Regions from separate parts of the Rhodopseudomonas telluris genome, predicted to be linked through region 3. Evidence: riboswitches for the same ligand, from Rfam matches in the RefSeq annotation. Region 3 holds a riboswitch; each other region holds the start of a gene.
What was found. A riboswitch is a leader RNA that binds a small molecule or an ion and turns the genes downstream of it on or off. The one in region 3 is predicted to bind cobalamin.
Positions count from the first base shown of each region.

Region 1 (6,165 bases), on a different contig from region 3:
GCTTGCTTGCGTCGCGGCGCATCACCGCGAAGGCCAGCTTGATCGATCCGCCCACCACCGGCGCCACTGCGGCGATCAGCAGACCTGATAATCGCGCCGGGATCAGATTCAGCACATCGTCGAGCCGCGCCGCCGCCCAGCCGAACGAGCGATGCGTCGGAGTCAGATGACCGATCATCGAGTCCGCGGTGTTGACCATCTTGTAGATCAGCAGACCCGGCAATCCGAACAGCGCCAGCCAGAACACCGGCGCCACCACGCCATCGGAAAAGTTCTCCGCGCAGGATTCGATCGCCGCGCGGCACACCCCCGCCTCGTCCAGCACCTGCGGATCGCGACCGACGATCAGCGACACCTTTTCCCGTGCCGCCTCGAGCCCGCCTTGGGCGAACGCATCGCGGACCCGGGCGACGTGCTCGTACAGACTCCGCTGCGCGATCAGCGTCGAGGCCAGTACGCCGAGCGCGATCCAGCTGCCCCAACTTTGCCTCAAGGGTACCTGCAGCAAAAAGCCGATCGCACCCGACAGCACGACGAGCAAAACCACCACCAGAATACCGGCCAGCTTCCGCCGCCCCTCGGACCACGTATCACGATTTAGCGTGCGATCGAGCCGGCCGATCAGCGCACCCATCAGCACGACCGGATGCGCCATCCGCTTCCACAGCCAGTTGGGGTCGCCGATCAGCGCGTCGATGAGCAGCGCGACCAGCACGATCAGCAAGGCATGAGTATCGATCAGCATGTCAGCGCTCCACGCGCGAGAGTTCGTCGGTGAGGCGATCGAGCGCATCGGCGAGCATCGGCCCACCGCACACCGTCAGCTTCTCGGCAATCGCGATGCGCTTCGACGCAGGATAGACCTTTTCCAGCGCGGGATGCAGCACGAAGGCGCGGCCTTCGTCCTCGGCGAAGTCGCTGTCTTCGGAAATCAGCAGATAATCCGGCTGCAACGCCACCACGGCTTCGAGGGTGGCGAAGCCGCCGTATTTGATGCCGAGCGCGCCAGCGGCATTGACGAGGCCGACTGTATTGAGCAGCGAGTTGATCAAACTATCGCTGCCCGACACCCAGCCACGTCGCTCCAGCGGCAACACACGAAACGGCTTGTCGGACGCGGCTTTCCGTGCACGCGCGACCGCGGCATCGATCCGCGCATTGGCGGCGTCGGCGCGGTCGGGATTGCCGACGAGGTCGCCCATCTTGCGGATCTGCGCCTTGACCTCGTCGAGCGTGCGGGCCGCGTCGAACGTGACGACACGCTGGCCCTGCTGCTGCAGCAGCTCGCGGGTCGCGCGTTTGGTGAAGCGGCCCATGACGATGATGTCCGGCTTCAGCATCAGCACGTCCTCGGCCTCGCCGGATAGTTTCGGGAAGCTGGCCGCTTGGCTCGCAAGAAACGACCGCGCTTCGTCGCGGGCATAAGGGCTGAGGCCGAGGATTTGCTCCGGATCGGCGAGCGTCATCAGCAGCTGATCGGTGCAGACATTGATCGAGGCGATGCGCGGCAACGGCGCGGCATGCGCAGCCCATGGCAGACCGGCCGCCAGCGACGCAACGACGACGAGCCCGCGCCACGCGCTCACATCAGACTCCCGCCCACGGCAGGATCACGCCGCTATCCTGATAGTCGGCCCGATAGGCGCTGACGCGGAACACTTGTTGGAGCACCTCGTCCGACAACGCCTCGTGCGGCGTTCCCTGTGCGGCGAGCCGCCCCGACGCCATCACCAGCACCGTATCGGCAAAGCGCGCGGCCAGACCGAGATCGTGCGTCACCACGATCACCAGCGTGCCGGCATCGGCGGCCTTGCGCAGCGTCTGCATCACGTCGAGTTGATAGCGCGGATCGAGCGAGGCCGTCGGCTCGTCGGCCAGCACCACCGGTGCTTCGACCGCCAGCACGCGCGCCAGCGCGACACGGCTACGCTCGCCGCCGGACAGTTCGGTGACGACGCGATCGGCAAACGGCGCGACGTCGGTCGCCGCCATCGCGCGCGCGACCGCGTCGGCATCCAAGGGCGACAACCGCGCCGGATCCGTGGCTCCGTGCGGGAAGCGACCGAGCGCGACGACGTCGCGCACCGGCAGCGGCCAATGCACCAGATGGCCCTGCGGCAGATATCCAAACCGCCGCGCGCGTTCGCGCAGCGGCAGCGCCGATAGCAAATCGCCAGCGATACGGACATCGCCCTCGGCCTCGATCAGCCCGGCCAGCGCACGCAGCAGCGTGGTCTTGCCGGCGCCATTGGGGCCGACCAGCGCCACCAGATGGCCTTTCGTCAGCTCGAGCGAGACGCCGTGCAGCACGGGGCGGCTGGACAGCGCGACGCGCAGATCGCGTGCGGTAAGAAAGGCGGTCATCCAAGCCCTCCGCCCAGCGACCGTCGTTCGCGCACGATCAGATACAGGAAGAACGGCACGCCGATGATCGAGGTCAGCACGCCGACCTTGATATCCGTGGTGGCTGGAATGATCCGCACCGCGATATCGGCGGCGAGCAGCAGCGCCGCGCCCGCGAGCGCGCTCGGGATCAGCAGCCGTGCCGGATCGTGGCCGATCAGCGGACGCACCAGATGCGGCGCCACCAGGCCGATGAAGCCGATCGTCCCCGACACCGAGACCGCGCCGCCGACACCGAGCGCGACGCCGATGATCACGATCAGCCGCAACCGCGCGACATCGACGCCGAGGCTCTGCGCGGTTTCCTCACCCAAGCTCAGCGCCCGGAAGGCCGCGCGTTGAGTCAGCAGCAGCGCCCCACCGACCACGATGAACGGCAGTGCCAGCATGACGTGGCGGAAACTGCGGTCTTCCAGCGAGCCGAGCAGCCAGAACGCGATCTCGAGACTGGCGAATGGATTACGCGACAGGTTCATCACCAGCGCAGTCGCAGCGCCGGCGAGGCTGGAGATCGCGAGACCTGCCAGGATCAGCAGCAACAGGCTGGCGCCGCGTCCTGCGACAGCGAGTAGCGCGAACACCGAGACGAACGCCATGCTGATCGCCGCGACCGGCAGCGCATAGGAGCGCACATCCGCCCAGCCCAGCGCGATGATCAGCACCGCGCCGAACGCCGCCGATTGCGGCGCGCCGAACAGCGATGGCGACGCCAGCGGATTGCGCAGCAGCCCCTGCAGCGCAGCGCCCGACAGCCCGAGGATCGCGCCGATCGCCAGCGCCAGGATGGCGCGGGGCAGCCGGATCTGCTGCACGATGATCTGCTGCACATCACCGCCGCGGCCGATCAGGCCGTCGATCACCGCGAGCGGCGACAGCTTCACCGGGCCGACGCCGAGCGAGCCGATCGCCAGCACGGCGACGACGAACAGCAACGCGGCGGTGACGACCGCCGCGCGCGAGGAGCGATGCGAAACGATGGCGATCAAACGCTCATTCCCGTGCGCCCGAGACGCGCGCGTCGAGCCGGTGATAGCCGTTCAGCCGATAGATGATGGTGGAGATGATCCAGCTGGCGACGAACAGCGCGACGATGCCGTAGCCGAGCGCGCCGAAATTCTCGTTGAGCTCGGTGATCCATTCCCAGAACGCGCCTTCGAGATGCAGCCGGCCGGCCAGCAGGCCGAGCGTCTCGATGCCGCCGATCACGATGGCGACCAGCACCGACACCGAGGTGATGGTCATGTTGTAGTACAGCTTGCGCACCGGATTGCGATAGGCCCAGCCATAGGCGCCGAGCATCAGCACGCCGTCGAGCGTATCGACCAGCGTCATGCCGGCAGCGAACAGCGCCGGGAAGATCAGGATCGACCAATGCGAGATGGTGCCCGCATTGTTGGCGGCGAGGCCGAACAGGCTGATCTCACTGGCGGTCTCGAAGCCGAGCGCGAACAGCAGGCCGATCGGATAGAGCTGCCAGCTCTTCGAGACGAAGCGAAACAGCGGCCGAAACAGCCGCGCCAGCCAGCCGCGCTGCTGCAGCAGATGATCGATGTCGTCATCGTGCACGACCTCGCCAGCCCGCACCTTTTTGAACGCGCGGTAGACGCCGCTCAGCACCGACAGATTGGCCAGAGCAATCGCGAACAGGAACAGCGCCGAGGCCGAGGTGCCGATGATGCCACCGATCTCGCGGTAGCCGGCGAACCGTTCGGTGAGCGAATTGGCCGCCACCGCGATCGCCAGCGACGCCACCAGCACCACGGTGGAGTGACCGAGAGCGAAGAAGAAGCCGACCGCGACCGGGCGTTTGCCCTCCTGCATCAGCTTGCGGGTGACGTTGTCGATCGCCGCGATGTGATCGGCGTCGAGCGCGTGGCGCAGGCCGAGGCTGTAGGCCAGCACGGCGGTGCCGATCAGCACCGGCTGGCCGGCGAAGGCGGTGAGGGCCCAGGCCCAGGCGGCGATATTGGCGATCACCAGGCCGCCGAGCACGGCGACCAGCCGGACGCGGAATCCGTCCGGACGAGCGACAGCGACTGTGGGAGGAGCGAGTATGTCTGACATGAGAGTCCCCGAACGGTGAGCAGCTTCCTGTCACCCATGCGGCGGACCGCCCCAGCCGCGCGCACCGCACGCTGGAAGATGACGTGGCTCAGGCCGGTCTCCTGGCTCGCGGGTCGTCGCAATCCCTCGCCTTCCCGGCCCTCGCTTGGGTCAGTGGCATGATGAAGGATCGCTCGCCGCCTACAGTTGCGGGCGCAGCGCCGGCTTGAGACACCCCAAAAGGCGTCTGCACCGGCTTCCCTGTGCCGGACGATTCCCGGCACACCTGAACGGAACGATCAAAGGCGGGCGGACCTGCTTTGTCAATCGCCGCCTTGGTCTGGGCGCGGTGGGGTCAGGCCGGCGTGCTGAGCTTGAGGCCGATCATGCCGGCAACGATCATCGACAGGCACAGCACGCGCAGCGCATTGGCGGGCTCGCCATACAGCGCCATGCCGACCACGATGCTGCCGGCGGCGCCGATGCCGGTCCACACCGCATAGGCGGTGCCGAACGGCAGCGACTTCAGCGCGATACTCATCAGGCCGAAGCTGGCGGCGATCGCCACCAGCGTGCCGAGCGCGGGCCAGAGCTTCGTGAAGCCGTCCGAGTGCTTTAGTCCTAGCGCCCAGACGATCTCCATCAGGCCCGCGGCAAGCAGCGCGAGCCACCCGGTCATGCAGGGCGTCGCGTCGGCAGCGTCAGCACCGCGGCCTGGGCGTAGCCGCGATACGGCCGGTCGAAGCTCAGTCCGGCGCCAGTGCGCACCGCGATCTGTGCCAGCGTCGCCTCGAGCTGATCGCGCGGGGTGACGCCGAACAGCGCCAGCCAATGCTGCAGCGCGTGGCGGGCGAAACCAGGCAACCCGGACTGATCGCCGAAATCGACGATATGCAATTGTCCGCCCGGCTTCAGGCTCGCGATCGCATGTTCGATCACCGCAACCCAATCCGGAATCATCGACAGGCTGTAGGAGATCATCACCCGATCGAACGCCACCGGCTGGCCAAACACGCCTTGCGCGGTGAAGTTAGTCGCATCGCCATGCGCCACCTTGGCTCGGCCATTGAGGCCAGCACGCGCGATGGCGCCGATCGCCGAGGTCAGCATCTCGGTCGAGACGTCGAAGCCGTAGAACCGCGCCTCGGGGTAGCGCAGGGCAGCGGCGACCAGATTGCGGCCGGTGCCGCAGCCGATTTCGAGCACATGGCCGCCGGCGGGCGGCGCCAGGCTGCTGATCAGCTCGTTGCGACCAAGAAGATAGTACCGACGGGTGATATCGTAGATGTGCCGCTGATAGCGATACATCCGGTTCATCCGCGTCGTCGCGTCGACCGGCCAGGACGGATCGACTGTGAGTTCAGACCGGACCATCGTCATGGAATGCACCCTCGCGCAGGTGGAATCGTCCGCTCTCCATCCGATTTTGCGACGACAGGGTGATGACAGCCGGCAGTTCCAGGACCTGTTTCAACTCCTGCTCCAGACCTGCCGACTGTCGCAAAACTGCATTGCTACGCGGCTATTCTCGACCGATGACCGAGTCGAGGACGGTATGAATACGCAGCAACTCATCGCGGACGCGGTCCGCAACAGCAAGGATCGCAGCGAGTCAACGATCTGGGACCGACTGTTTTCGATCTGGTTCCGACGGCTGGTCTACACCCAGATCTGGGAAGACCCCGAGGCGGATCTTGCTGCGCTGCAACTGCCGATCGG
Region 1 is NZ_JBHLWM010000001.1:63,773-69,937, reverse strand. It holds gene cbiB (adenosylcobinamide-phosphate synthase CbiB) at 1-745, opposite strand, end outside; gene ACFFJ6_RS00335 (ABC transporter substrate-binding protein) at 747-1,586, opposite strand; gene ACFFJ6_RS00330 (ABC transporter ATP-binding protein) at 1,588-2,364, opposite strand; gene ACFFJ6_RS00325 (FecCD family ABC transporter permease) at 2,361-3,386, opposite strand; gene ACFFJ6_RS00320 (HoxN/HupN/NixA family nickel/cobalt transporter) at 3,394-4,467, opposite strand; cobalamin riboswitch at 4,542-4,751, opposite strand; gene ACFFJ6_RS00315 (DMT family transporter) at 4,802-5,125, opposite strand; gene ACFFJ6_RS00310 (class I SAM-dependent methyltransferase) at 5,122-5,826, opposite strand; gene ACFFJ6_RS00305 (BtaA family protein) at 6,002-6,165, shown strand, end outside.
Region 1: it holds a riboswitch for cobalamin, as region 3 does, so the genes downstream of both, ACFFJ6_RS00320 (HoxN/HupN/NixA family nickel/cobalt transporter) here and ACFFJ6_RS18590 (hypothetical protein) in region 3, are expected to answer to the same signal.

Region 2 (6,165 bases), 590 kb from region 3:
CAAGCGAGGGCCGGGTGCTGCTCGGCGGCCAGGATGTCGCCCGCATGCCGGTGCGGCAGCGCGCGCGGCAGCTCGCTTATGTGCCGCAAGGTGAGGCGGTGCATTGGCCGCTGCCGGTGCGCGACGTGATCGCGCTGGGCCGTTATCCGCATGGCGGCGCCGATCCGCGCCGCCTGCAGGCGGGCGACTACGACGCGGTGAGCCGCGCGCTCGACGATGTCGATCTCGCGCCGCTACAGCATCGCCCGGTCACTGAGCTTTCCGGCGGCGAGCGGCGCCGCGTCGCCATCGCGCGGGCGCTGGCGACCGCCGCGCCAGTGCTGCTCGCCGACGAGCCGATCGCCTCGCTCGATCCTTACTTCCAGCTCTCGGTGATGGCGCTGCTGCAGCGCCAGGCTCGCGCCGGCGCGCTGGTCATCGTCGTCACCCATGACATCGGGCTGGCGGCGCGATTCGCCGATCAGGTCTTGATGCTCCTCGACGGCCGGCTTGCGGCGATGGGGCCGCCGAACGCCGTGCTGGCGCCGCCGAAACTCGCGGAAGTGTTTGCGATCGACGCCTATCGCGCCGATCACGAGGCACAGCCCGTGCTGGTGCCGTGGGCGATGCGGAGCGCGTGATGCGGAGGTGGTTGCTCATGGTGGTGATCAGTTGCGCCGGGCTGATCGCCGCGCCATCGGCCACGGCGGCCGCGCGGATCGCCTCGATCAATATGTGCACCGATCAGTTGCTGCTCGGGTTGGCCGATCCCGACCAAATCGTCGGGCTCGGGCCCTATGCGCGTGATCCGCATCTGTCGTGGCTGGCGAAGCAGGCCGAGCGCTATCCGCGGCTGTCGGGAGAGGCCGAAGACCTTCTGATACTTGCGCCCGACGTCATTCTGGCGGGACGCTACGGAAAGCGGGCGACACGCGACATCCTGCGCGCGAAGAACCTGCGGGTCGAGGAGTTCGACACGCCGCGCAGCATCGACGACGTCAAGGCGCAGATCGTGCGGGTCGGCAGGCTGGTGGGGCATCCTGAACGCGCCGATGCGATGATCGCCGAGCTCGATCGCGCGATCGGGCGCGCCAAGGCTGCGGCGGCAAGACATCCTGCGCGGGTGCTGGCGCTGTCGCGGCGCGGCTGGGTGACGGGCGGCGACAGCCTGCTGAGTTCGCTGCTGAAGACCGCGGGTCTGTCGAACGCTGCTACTGATCTCGGCTACGCCTATGGCGGTTTCGCATCGCTGGAGACGATTGTCGCGGCGCGGCCCGATCTGCTGTTGCTCGCCGAGGATCAGCCCGCGGCCGAGGACCAGGGCAAGGCGCTGTTGCTGCATCCGTCGATCCAGCGCGCTTATCCGCCAAGCCGCCGCATCGTCATTCCGGAGCCGCTGACGATCTGCGGCGGCGCGATGTTCGCGGTGGCGCTGGACCGGCTGGTCGCGGCGATCGAACGCATCGACCACGCGGGGACGCTGCCGGTGGGCGCGCGGGCCAGTGACTAGATGAGGATTTGCGCCTGCGAGCCATCGATCAGCTACTCATCGCTCGGACGTAGCGTCCTTGATCCGTTTGGGATCCTGCGCGCAGCCGTCCCAGATGCGCGGCTTTTCGAGCCAGCGCTGGATGAATTTCCAGGAGCGGCGATAGCCGTTATGCGGCAGCGTGCAGGCGCTGCAATCCTTCCGCAGCAGGCCGTTGCGATCGGTGAAGACCTGATAGGGCCCCGGGCACTCGTAGGCGATCAGGGGGCAGTAGCAGAACAGGCAGTTGAACTCGCGCTCGACGCCCGGATGACACGGCAGGAACGGGCAGGCCGCGTTGGTGAAGCCCTTGAAGGCTTCGTTGGTCGTGGTGTCTTTCGGTTCCATGGTGGCTCGATGACAGACGCCATCCGAGCTGGGCGCAGACGCAGCTGCGCGTGCGGACGGCGATCGACGCCGTGGTGCGGCGTCAGCACATATCTGGGGGGAGGCGGCGCATTCCGCGCCCGGCTGATGCCGATCAGTTCGCCGTTGTCATCGCGAGCTCCTGCTATCGACCCACCGTCGATCCGGGTTGAACAACGCCTGCGGCCGGTCTCCTGGCTCGCGGATGTGGTCCGGATCGCCTTCCCGAGTCGCATCGCGACGCAGTGGCATGCTGGTCCGGACAGATCCGCTTACAGTTGCGGGGGCAGCTGCGGCATGGGCGATCTCTCGCCGCACCGCATTCCCAGTTTCACCTCTCGCACGAGAGGCACCGTAGGCAGCACAAAGCACAGCACGCCGCGCGGCGACGTGCAAGACCAAAGCGAATGCTCTCGTTTGTTGGTCGAACTAAGCCGAGCGGCCGAGCGGCAGTTCGAACGGCGGCACCTCGCCGTCGACCTCGCGGCCGCGACCAATGCCGGCGATGGCGTCGACCATTCGGCCGTTGCGTGCCAGCACATCGTCCGCCAGCGCGACCATCAGCTTGTTCGGCGTTGCGGTTGGGGAGGCGCGGCGCAGCGCATCGGCGATGATCACTTCGTCGCCCGGTGCGCGTTCGCACGCCATCACATAGGCGGCGGCCGGCGACCGGCTGACGCCCATCCAGCAATGCACCAGCACGTCTTCGTCCGTACTGCAGCCGCGCGCGAACTCGATGATCCGGCGCACGATCGCATCGTCCGGCGCGACGTGAACCGAACCGGCGACATCGACGTCGTTGAACGCAAGGATCAGGCGGTCGGCCGGCAACCAGCTTTCATCGAACACCACGCGCTGCCACGGCGCCATCAGGGACAGCGATCGCGCCGGGCGGCGCTCGGCGACAAGGCGAGGGGCGTGATCGAGCGCGCTGACGATGATCATGCCGCGTCCTATCCGGCAGCGCGCCACAACCGTCAAGCCGGCCGCGATCACCTCTTCGTCGTGCTCACCCACGACGTCATCCGATCTCTTCCAACCGAGTGCCGCCATGACCGTCGACGTCGATGACCTGATTTCCCGTATCCGCTTTTCCGCCCGGCCGGACACCGGCCCACGGTGCGCCCGCGCGCTGATGATCCAGGGCACCAGTTCGGACGTCGGCAAGAGCATGGTGGTGGCGGGCCTGTGCCGGGCCTATGCGCGGCGCGGCCTCGCGGTGCGTCCGTTCAAGGCGCAAAACATGAGTAACAACGCCGCCGTCGCGGCAGATTCCGATCTGCCTTCGAGGCCGGACGGCAAAGCGCCGCGCGGCGAGATCGGCCGCGCGCAGGCGCTGCAAGCGCGGGCCTGCGGCGTGCCGCCGTCGATCCACATGAACCCGGTGCTGCTGAAGCCGCAGAGCGAGATCGGCGCGCAGGTGGTGCTGCGGGGGCGGGTGCTCGGCAATTGTCCGGCGCGGGTCTATCACCATATGCGGCAGCGGCTGATCCCGGCGGTGCTCGACAGTTTCGAACGCGTCGCCGCGGATTCGGATCTGGTGCTGGTGGAGGGCGCCGGCAGTGGCGCCGAGGTGTATCTGCGCGCGTCCGACATCACCAATATGCGGTTCGCCGAGGCCGCCGATCTGCCCGTCGTCTTCCTGTCCGATATCGACCGCGGCGGCACCATGGCGGCGCTGGTCGGCAGCTACGTGTTACTAAGCGAAGCGGATCGCGCGCGCGTGGTTGGTTATCTGATCAACAAATTCCGTGGCGACTTCTCGCTATTCGAGCCGGGCTGCCGCACCATCACCGAGCAGACTGGCTGGCCGTTTCTCGGCGTGCTGCGCTGGTTTCCCGGCGCCGACCGGCTGCCCGCCGAAGATTCGCTGGCGCTTGAGCGCGCCGCCGCGGCCAGCCGCGGCCGGCTGGGACGTCGACATCCACGCCCACGTCCGGCGCGGCGGCCGCGTGGTCGGGCTGTGTGCCGGCTTCCAAATGCTCGGCCGTGTCGTCCGCGATCCGCTCGGCCTCGAAGGTCCGCCCGGCGAGACGGCCGGGCTCGGCCTGCTGGAGATCGAGACCGAGATCTCTGGCGACAAGCGCCTGGTCGAGATCGACGCCCGCGACCGCCTCAGCGGCTGCCGGGTCACCGGCTACGAAATGCACATGGGCCGGACCACCGGCGCCGGCCTGGCGCGGCCGTGGCTGACGCTCGACGACCGCGCCGGGCTTCGGCCCGAAGGCGCGGTGTCGGCTGACGGCCGGGTCGTCGGCGGCTATCTGCACGGCATCTTCGGCGGCGACGATTTCCGGTCGGCCTGGCTGGGGCAGGTCGGCGCCGCGACCTCGGGTCTCGATTTCGAGCGCCGCGTCGAGGATGCGCTCGAGACCTTGGCCGACCATTGCGAGAGCAACCTGGATCTCGACGCACTGTTGGCGCTGGCGCGATGACGAACGACGCCGTCGCGATCGTCCGACCATCGCGGCGGCGCGGCCATCAGGCCGTGTGGCTGTCGGGCTCGAGACAGTTGCAGCTCGGTGTCCGGCCTAGTTGGTGTCCAGCCTGGAGAGTGGTCGAGACCGAGGAGGCCGTGCGCTTGGCGATGCCGAGGCCTCGTTCGAATGCCCCACAGCCATATCCGTAATTCGCATAAGGTATATTATGGAATATATAGATTTATAAGAAAATGCCATAAACTTGCGCGGGCTTTCGAATGTTCGCCGCGCGCGGTGCCGTGACGGCACGCCGGCAGCAAGCAGCTTTCGTCGTCCGTCCGCGTGTTGCTGTCGGATTGATCTCAGCTTCGGTTTGCGATGCCGCTCCGTGCCAATGTCGTAGCCGTCTCGGCCTGATGATGACGTGGAGCGTTTCCGTCGGTCATCTCATCCAGCCCGAGCCACGCTCGCGAAGCCTCGCGATTCTCTCAAGCCGGTCGTTCGCCGTTCACGCTGGGCCCGCTCACGCAGTCCTGCGGCCGGCGCTCCGGGCTTCCGGCGCGATCCGCGACACCGTCTGGACAAGTCCCATGGCCGCGGTCCGCCGGACGGAAATCGCTTGACCGGCTGGGCCGAAATGATGACCAAAGGCGCGTCGACTTTTCGGATCGGGTCGCAGAAAACAAGAAGCGTTATTGGAGGAAGCCAGATGAGCATTTCGCGCAGGACGATGTTGAAGGCGTCGGCGGCTGCGGCCGTCGTCGGCGGCGTTGGGGCGCCGTGGGTGGCGCGCGCGGCGGAGGCCGAGTTCGTCTATAAGTACGCCAACAACCTGCCCGACACCCATCCGCTCAACGTCCGCGCCCGCGAAATGTCGGCGGCGATCAAGACCGAGACCAACGGCCGGGTCGATCTGCAGGTTTTTCCGAACAATCAGCTCGGCTCCGACACCGACATGCTAAGCCAGATCCGCTCCGGCGGCGTCGAGTTCTTCACGCTGTCCGGCCTGATCCTGTCGACGCTGGTGCCGGCGGCCTCGATCAACGGCATCGGCTTCGCGTTTCCGGACTACGACACGGTGTGGAAGGCGATGGACGGCGAGCTCGGCGGCTATGTCCGCGGCGAGATCGGCAAGGCCGGCCTCGTGGTGATGGACAAGATCTGGGACAACGGCTTCCGCCAGACCACGACCTCGACCCGGCCGATCACCGGCCCGGACGACTTCAAGGGCCTCAAGATCCGCGTGCCGGTGTCGCCGCTGTGGACCTCGATGTTCAAGGCGTTCGACGCCGCGCCCGCCTCGATCAATTTCAGCGAAGTGTATTCGGCGCTGCAGACCAAGGTGGTCGAAGGCCAGGAAAATCCGCTGGCGATCATCTCCACCGCAAAGCTCTATGAAGTGCAGAAATTCTGCTCGCTGACCAACCACATGTGGGACGGCTTCTGGTTCCTGGCGAACCGCCGCGCCTGGGAGCGGCTGCCGGCTGATCTGCGCGAGATCGTCGCCAAGAACATCAACGCCGCCGGCGTCAATCAGCGCGCCGACGTCGCCAAGCTCAATGCCGGCCTCAAGGACGAACTCGCCACCAAGGGCCTGACCTTCAACCAGCCGACCATCGGGCCGTTCCGCGACAAGCTGCGCGCCGCCGGCTTCTACGCCGAGTGGAAAGGCAAATACGGCGATCAGGCCTGGTCGCTGCTGGAAAAGTCCGTCGGCAAGCTGGCCTGACCGGCGGCGGCGATGGCGCACGCCGGGGCCGACGCATTGGCCGTGGACTCGCTGCATCCGCCGGCGCGCAGATCGCTGGTCGGCGCGCTGGAGCGGGCGTTCGGCCTGATGGTGGAGATCCCCGCGGCCATGCTGGTGGTCGC
Region 2 is NZ_JBHLWM010000008.1:791,750-797,914, forward strand. It holds gene ACFFJ6_RS21120 (ABC transporter ATP-binding protein) at 1-620, shown strand, start outside; gene ACFFJ6_RS21125 (ABC transporter substrate-binding protein) at 638-1,489, shown strand; gene ACFFJ6_RS21130 (cysteine-rich small domain-containing protein) at 1,526-1,855, opposite strand; cobalamin riboswitch at 2,041-2,245, opposite strand; gene ACFFJ6_RS21135 (tyrosine phosphatase family protein) at 2,303-2,890, opposite strand; partial or broken gene ACFFJ6_RS21140 (cobyric acid synthase) at 2,925-4,308, shown strand; gene ACFFJ6_RS21145 (TRAP transporter substrate-binding protein) at 5,003-6,022, shown strand; gene ACFFJ6_RS21150 (TRAP transporter large permease) at 6,035-6,165, shown strand, end outside.
Region 2: it holds a riboswitch for cobalamin, as region 3 does, so the genes downstream of both, ACFFJ6_RS21130 (cysteine-rich small domain-containing protein) here and ACFFJ6_RS18590 (hypothetical protein) in region 3, are expected to answer to the same signal.

Region 3 (6,165 bases):
CAGCGAGCCGCTCATGGCCGTCGTCCCTGGCCGTGGACAAGGATCATCGAAAAATAGGGCGCCTCGTCGGTCTGTTTGTCGGCGAGGCGGAGCACGGTCTCGCCGGCCATCGCGCCGCGCTCGACATAGATGGCGCGGTCGAGCAGGCCGACGTCCTGCAGGATGCGCCGCACCTTCGGCAGATTGCGGCCGAGCTTCATGATTACCACGGCGTCGCTGGTGCGCACCACCTCGGCGAGCCGCTCGGCGCGCAGCGTCGCCGGCACCACGCAAAGCACGTCGTCGCCGTAAGTAATCGGCGTGCCGCTCGCGGTCCAGCATGCCGCCATGCCGGAGATGCCCGGCACCACCACGACCGGCACCGTGCCGACCAGCCGGTGATACAAATGCATGAACGAGCCGTACAGAAACGGATCGCCTTCGCACAGCACGACGACGTCGCGGCCGCTTGCGACGTGAGCCGACAGCCGGGCGACGCATTCTTCGTAGAAGCTGCGCAGCGTCGCCGCATAGGCCGGATCGTCGAGCGCAATCTCGGTGGTCACCGGATAGTCGAGCGGCTCCTCGATCGCGTCGCTCGCCAGCAGGCCGTTGACGATGGTGCGCGCGTGGCCGGCGCGGCCGGCCTTGCGGAAGTAAGCGACGACCTTGGCGGCGCCGACCAGCCGCGCGGCGCGTACGCTCATTAGGTCCGGATCGCCGGGGCCGACGCCCACGCCGTAGACGGTCGGCTTGCTCATTCGCGTTCGCTCGCCAGCGCGTTGATGGCCGCTGCCGCCATCGCGCTGCCGCCGCGGCGGCCGCGCACCACCACGCAGGGGACTGGAGCAGCTTCGAGCAGCGCTTCCTTGGATTCCGCGGCGCCCACAAAGCCGACGGGAATTCCGATGATCGCGGCGGGTCTAGGCGCGCCGGGCTCGCCGAGGATCTCGAGCAGGCGGAACAGCGCGGTCGGCGCATTGCCGATCGCCACCACCGCGCCGTCCAGACGCTCGCGCCAGAGTTCGAGCGCGGCGGCCGACCGGGTGGTCTTCAGCTCAGCGGCGAGTCCCGGCACGCGGGGATCGCTCAGCGTGCAGATCACATCGTTGTCGGCCGGCAGCCGCTTGCGGGTGACGCCATTGGCGACCATCTGCGCGTCGCACAGGATCGGCGCGCCGGCCCGGAGTGCGGCGCGGCCGGCGGCGACGAAGTCGCCATGAAACACGATGTCGTCGGCGACATCGACCATGCCGCTGGCGTGAATGATCCGCACCGCGATCGTCTCGGCATCGGACGCAAAGCGCGCGAGCTTGGCCTCGGCTCGGATGATGGCGAAGGACTGGCGATAGATCGCATCGCCGTCGGTCTCGTAGACGTAGGTCATCGCGCTTCTCCGCGGACGAGTTCAGGGACCGCGTCGGTGGGCGCGTCGAGCCACGGCGCGATTGGCAGGCCGGCGGCCAGCGACAACTGCGTGAGCACCGCGCGAGCCGATCGCGCATCGGAACGGTGGCACAGCGCCGCCAGTCGGCGCAGCGTGGTGCGCGGCAGGTTGGAGAGCGCATCGAGTGCCGGATCTGCCGGGTCGGCTGCCGCAACAACGGCGAGCGCGATCCGCCGGTCGCGGGCGCTGGCTGCTACGCCCTCGATGCCGCGGCGCCAATCGTCGAGGCCATGCGGGAGATGGATCAGTACGGCGCGGGCGGTCGCGATGGCGGCGCGGAGGTCAGCCTCCGGATGTGGCAGCAGCCGCTGCACCTTTGCAAGATACAGAGCCGGCAGATCGCAACCGGCGCCATGCCACGCCAAGGCATAACGCGCCAGCTCGGCATCCGAACAGGAGATCATGACGAGATCGGCCGGACGCGCGAGCGCAGACGCCGGATCGGATCCGGCGCGCTCATCGGACGAGACAATCGAAAGCGGCATTGCGCCGTATCCGTCGGTTGATCATCGCGCGCTGCGATGATGCGAAACCGGCGAACGGACCTGCACTCCGAACGGCCGAACTTCACCCCGGAACACCCCGCCCGGAATGGCGTCAATCAGCAGGCGACGGCAGGTCTCCTGGCTCACGGGTCGTCGCCAGCGCAGCCTTCCCGGAAACATCCAGTGGCGTGTTGCGATGGCTCGCCGTTCACAGTTGCGGGGGCAGCTTCGGCACGTCGCATCCGAGCAGGATGCCGGCTTCCGATATTCCCTCTTCGTCCCGTCCGAAGACAGGAACCGTCGGCAGGCCGATGTTTGGTCTGAAAACCACGGGGTGTCAATCGAGCTTACCGCCCGGCCGACGGTCGTTTCGGCGTAATAATTTCGCACCCGCTTGCGATGGATCAAGACGGAGCGCTGCGGACGGCCATGAGCCGATCAGTCGCCCGGCTTGCGGGCCGTTGGCCTGGAAATCGCCGCTTCAGCCGCCGCGCGCAGCAGCGCTGCGGCCCGGAAAGGCGCGTGGATCGCCTTGGTGAACGGCAGTGCCAGGAAGAAGCCGAACACCAGGCCGAGATGCAGGATCAGCAGCAGGCCCATCGCGGCGGTCTCGCGCAGCGCCAGCACGGCGAGGCCGCTGAGGGTGACGAGCGCCAGCAGGATCAGAAAGGCGACGTTGAGCTGCGCCTCGTGCGGATCGGACGGCTGCCTGTCGGCGCGTTGCTCGATCGTCAGCAGGCCGCCGATGCCCACCAGCATCGCCAGCCCGCCGACGCCGCCGAGCATCACCGGCAGGCTGAGCAGCGGGTAGGGCGCGAGCCAGCCGAAGCCTTTGTGATAGATCGCCGCCACGACAGTCGAGAGCACGGTGCCCATGCAGCCGGCGACCATGACGTGGTGCGCGATCCGGCGCTGATGCGAGGGGCGCTCATCGATATCGGTGCATCCGGGGCCGCCGCCGCCGAGATGGCGCAGCGTGACGATGTCGCGGAATGCAGGGCGAAGCGCTTGGAGGATCGCGTTCGTCGGGAGCGGCGGCGCAGTCGCTCGCCAGTAGCGCACCGTGGCCAGGGCGATGCACAGCATCGCCCAGAGCAGCGATGCCCCGGCGGCGCCCGCCATCATTGGCCACGGCAGCACCCGATAAAACGCGCCGGCGCTATCATCGGCGCCGAAGAGTTCGGCGGGAGAGGTTGAGAGCAGCACCGCGGCCAGCGTGAACAGCAGCGCGGTGCTGACCACGACAGCGATGCTGAGGAAGGGACGGCGGAACGCATGGCCAAGCGCAGCCGGCCACAGATAGTCCGCGTAGGATCGCTGGCGGAGCGCGGCCAGCGTCGTCGGCAGATTGATGGCGAAGGGATGTGGCGGCGTGTACTGGCACACGCTCCAGCAGCCGCGGCAGTTGTGGCAAAGATTGGAGAGATAGGCGAGGTCGCTGAGTTCGAAGCGATGCTGATTGTCGATCGCCGGGAACACCGGACACAGGCCGTCGCAATACATGCAGGCCGTGCAGATTCGAAGCTGGCGCTCGGCCTCGGCGGTCAGATCATCGGGCGACATGGTGCGCCGCCTCCTCACCGGCGAGACGGCCGAACACGGCTGATAACGTGATGCCGAGGCCGGCGAGATAACCGCGGCGCAGCACGTTGGCGGCCATGATCATGCCCGCGGCATACAGCGTGGCGTTGGCGCGTCCGTCCGCCCACCGCACGCGCAAGCGTTCATCCACCGCGACGCCATGGTGTACGAAGGTGATGCCGGCGCGCATCGGATAGGCTGCGAACGGCGCCCGGATCAGCGGGCGAGCACCAGTGGGCTGCGTTGCGTTGAAGGAGGCCACGGCCGCCGCGAGCTTGGCAGGCTCAAAGTCGAGCGCCGCCGCGAGCGCCGCGATCGTCTCGGCCTCGATCGGCGCAAAGGCCTGCGGCGCGGCGCGTTGCAGCCCGTCCGCATCCAGAATGAGGTAGGCCATCTGATCGTCGCATGCCGCGATCCGAGGGCCCCAACGCGCGTAGTGCGTCGGCTCCTGACCGGCGCCGATCGCATCGATCCGCGCGCCGAAGCGATCCACCACCATGCCGCAGGGGATCGCGGTGATCCGGGTGACGATGCCGCCGTCGAAGCGCGGCCCGCGCGCATCTACTGCCACCATGTGGCAAACCGTGGGCTCACCGACCGCGCATCCACCCAACCCGATCAGATGATCCAACATCCGGCCGTCCGCGTACGGCGTCCCGCGCAGCATGAGGCCGTCAGCCGATTTTCCATAGTGCGCCCGCAGCCATGCGGCATCGGCACCGGGGCCACCGGCGCAGACGATCACCGCGCGCGCTTCGATCACGGACTCTCCAGGCGCGCTACCCGCCATCTCGACGATCCATCCGCCGTCCGCGACGTCGCGAAGCGCACGAACCTCGCTGTTGCTGCTGATTGCGATGTCCAGCGCAGCCGCTTGCCGGTACAGCGCGTTGATCATCGCCTTGCCACCGCCCAGCGGAAATACGGTGCGGCGCGAATAGGGCACCACGCCGAGCGACGGCGGCTGCATGGCGACGCCGTTCTCGATCAGCCATGGCACCAGCGTCTCGGAGCCGGAGACCATGCGCTCAGCCAACGTCTGGTCGGCCGTGCCACCGGTCACGCTGCCGAGTTCGGCGAGGAATTCGGACGCGTGATAGCTGTCCGGCACGTACGGGGTCGGCTCACCGTGCACGACCCGGAAGTTTCGGGCATGGCGTGCGTTGCCGCCCCGCATGGCGACCGGCGCATTGTCGAGCAGGCGCACGGAGACGCCGGTGCGCCGCGCGGCGAGCGCCGCACAGAGCCCGGCAATGCCGCCTCCGACCACCACCACATCCCAACACGAACTCACCGCGACCCCGGGTGACTGTTCCCACGCGCCCTTGCAGCGCTCGCGCCGGGCGGCGCGAGCGTTCGGCGCTCCGTCTTAGGGCCTGCGTGGCTGCCGCTGTCAATTGCGGCGATGATCGCGCTTCATTCGGTGCGGATCTTCAGCCGGGTCGAGCCTGTGTAACCGTAGACGCTGTGGAGCAGCGTCAGAATCTCGGTGGCGATCGCCCCGTCGGCCAGCGTCAAGGGATAACTCTTGCTGTAATTTGGGGCGCGCCCCGGCTCGGCGTAGCCGGCTGTGGTCAGGCGAGCGATCTTGTCGGGCGTCAGCACGGCGGTCAGTGCCGGCCAACGCTCGGCCGACTGTGCCTCACAATACAGCGCCACCGGCGGCATCTCCGGCATGCACTGAATGTAGCCGATGCCGCTGTCGAACACGACATGCACGCGCTGGGTGGCGTTGATGCGGAGACGCTGAATCTCGGCCGTCGTACTCGGACCGTACAGCGCGAGCAGCGCGTCCAGCGTCTCGGCCCGCTGCGGCGCCGCCGGCGCCTTGTAGGAGCAGCTCAGCAGGGCGGTGGGTAGCATCGATTTGGCATCGTTGATCATGCCGGCGAGGTTTTGCGACGGGCCATTGCGCGGCGGACAGGGGATGTCGACCACCCAGGCGGTGCCGAATTCGAGGTCCGGAATGTTGATCAGATAGGCCTCGGTCAGCGCCTTGAGCACATGTTCGGCGATCTGTGAGGTCGGCATATCGCCGGGAAACGTCCGCGTGTAGTTGCCGAACGCCGGATCCAGCACCCAGGCGAGGGCGACGAGGCGGGACTGACGCTCCGCATTCAGCACCCGCGCGAGCGAGGGCTGTAGTGTGACGCCCGCGGCCTCGCAGCGCATGTCGCGATTGGGGAGCCGCCGGCACTGCACGTATTTGTTGCCATCCCAGATGGTCGCGTAGCCGACGCGGTCGGCTCTGACGATGCTGGTGATGTTCTGCAGTGCGGCGTCGATCCGTTCGGTCGGTGACTGCGCTCCTGCCGGCGCCAAGCCGGCGAGATTCAGCAACGCGACGGCCAGCGCCGCGCAAAGTCCGCGAACTCCCATCGAACGCCCCCACGCAACCAGTCACGCGAGCTCTTGAGCTCTGGGGCAATGGAACGATAGGCGAACATTGAAATCAACCTCAGGTTGATACCAGTTTTGAATTAGCCCCAGCTCTGCAGCTTGCGGAGCTGCGGCGTCTTCTTGTGCTGGTGGACGGCCATGCGGCCGAGCAAATTGTCGAGCTCGGTAATCGCCTTGAACAGATACGGCCCCTTGTTGAGCATCACGCATTCGGCGCGCGCCGCCATCGCGGCGTCGGTCATTTCGCCGCGCGAGGGCGTGCCTTTCTTCACC
Region 3 is NZ_JBHLWM010000008.1:197,706-203,870, forward strand. It holds gene cobJ (precorrin-3B C(17)-methyltransferase) at 1-15, opposite strand, end outside; gene ACFFJ6_RS18580 (precorrin-2 C(20)-methyltransferase) at 12-740, opposite strand; gene ACFFJ6_RS18585 (precorrin-8X methylmutase) at 737-1,366, opposite strand; gene ACFFJ6_RS18590 (hypothetical protein) at 1,363-1,911, opposite strand; cobalamin riboswitch at 2,023-2,228, opposite strand; gene tcuB (tricarballylate utilization 4Fe-4S protein TcuB) at 2,350-3,474, opposite strand; gene tcuA (FAD-dependent tricarballylate dehydrogenase TcuA) at 3,461-4,762, opposite strand; gene ACFFJ6_RS18605 (hypothetical protein) at 4,909-5,871, opposite strand; gene ACFFJ6_RS18610 (pyruvate kinase) at 5,973-6,165, opposite strand, start outside.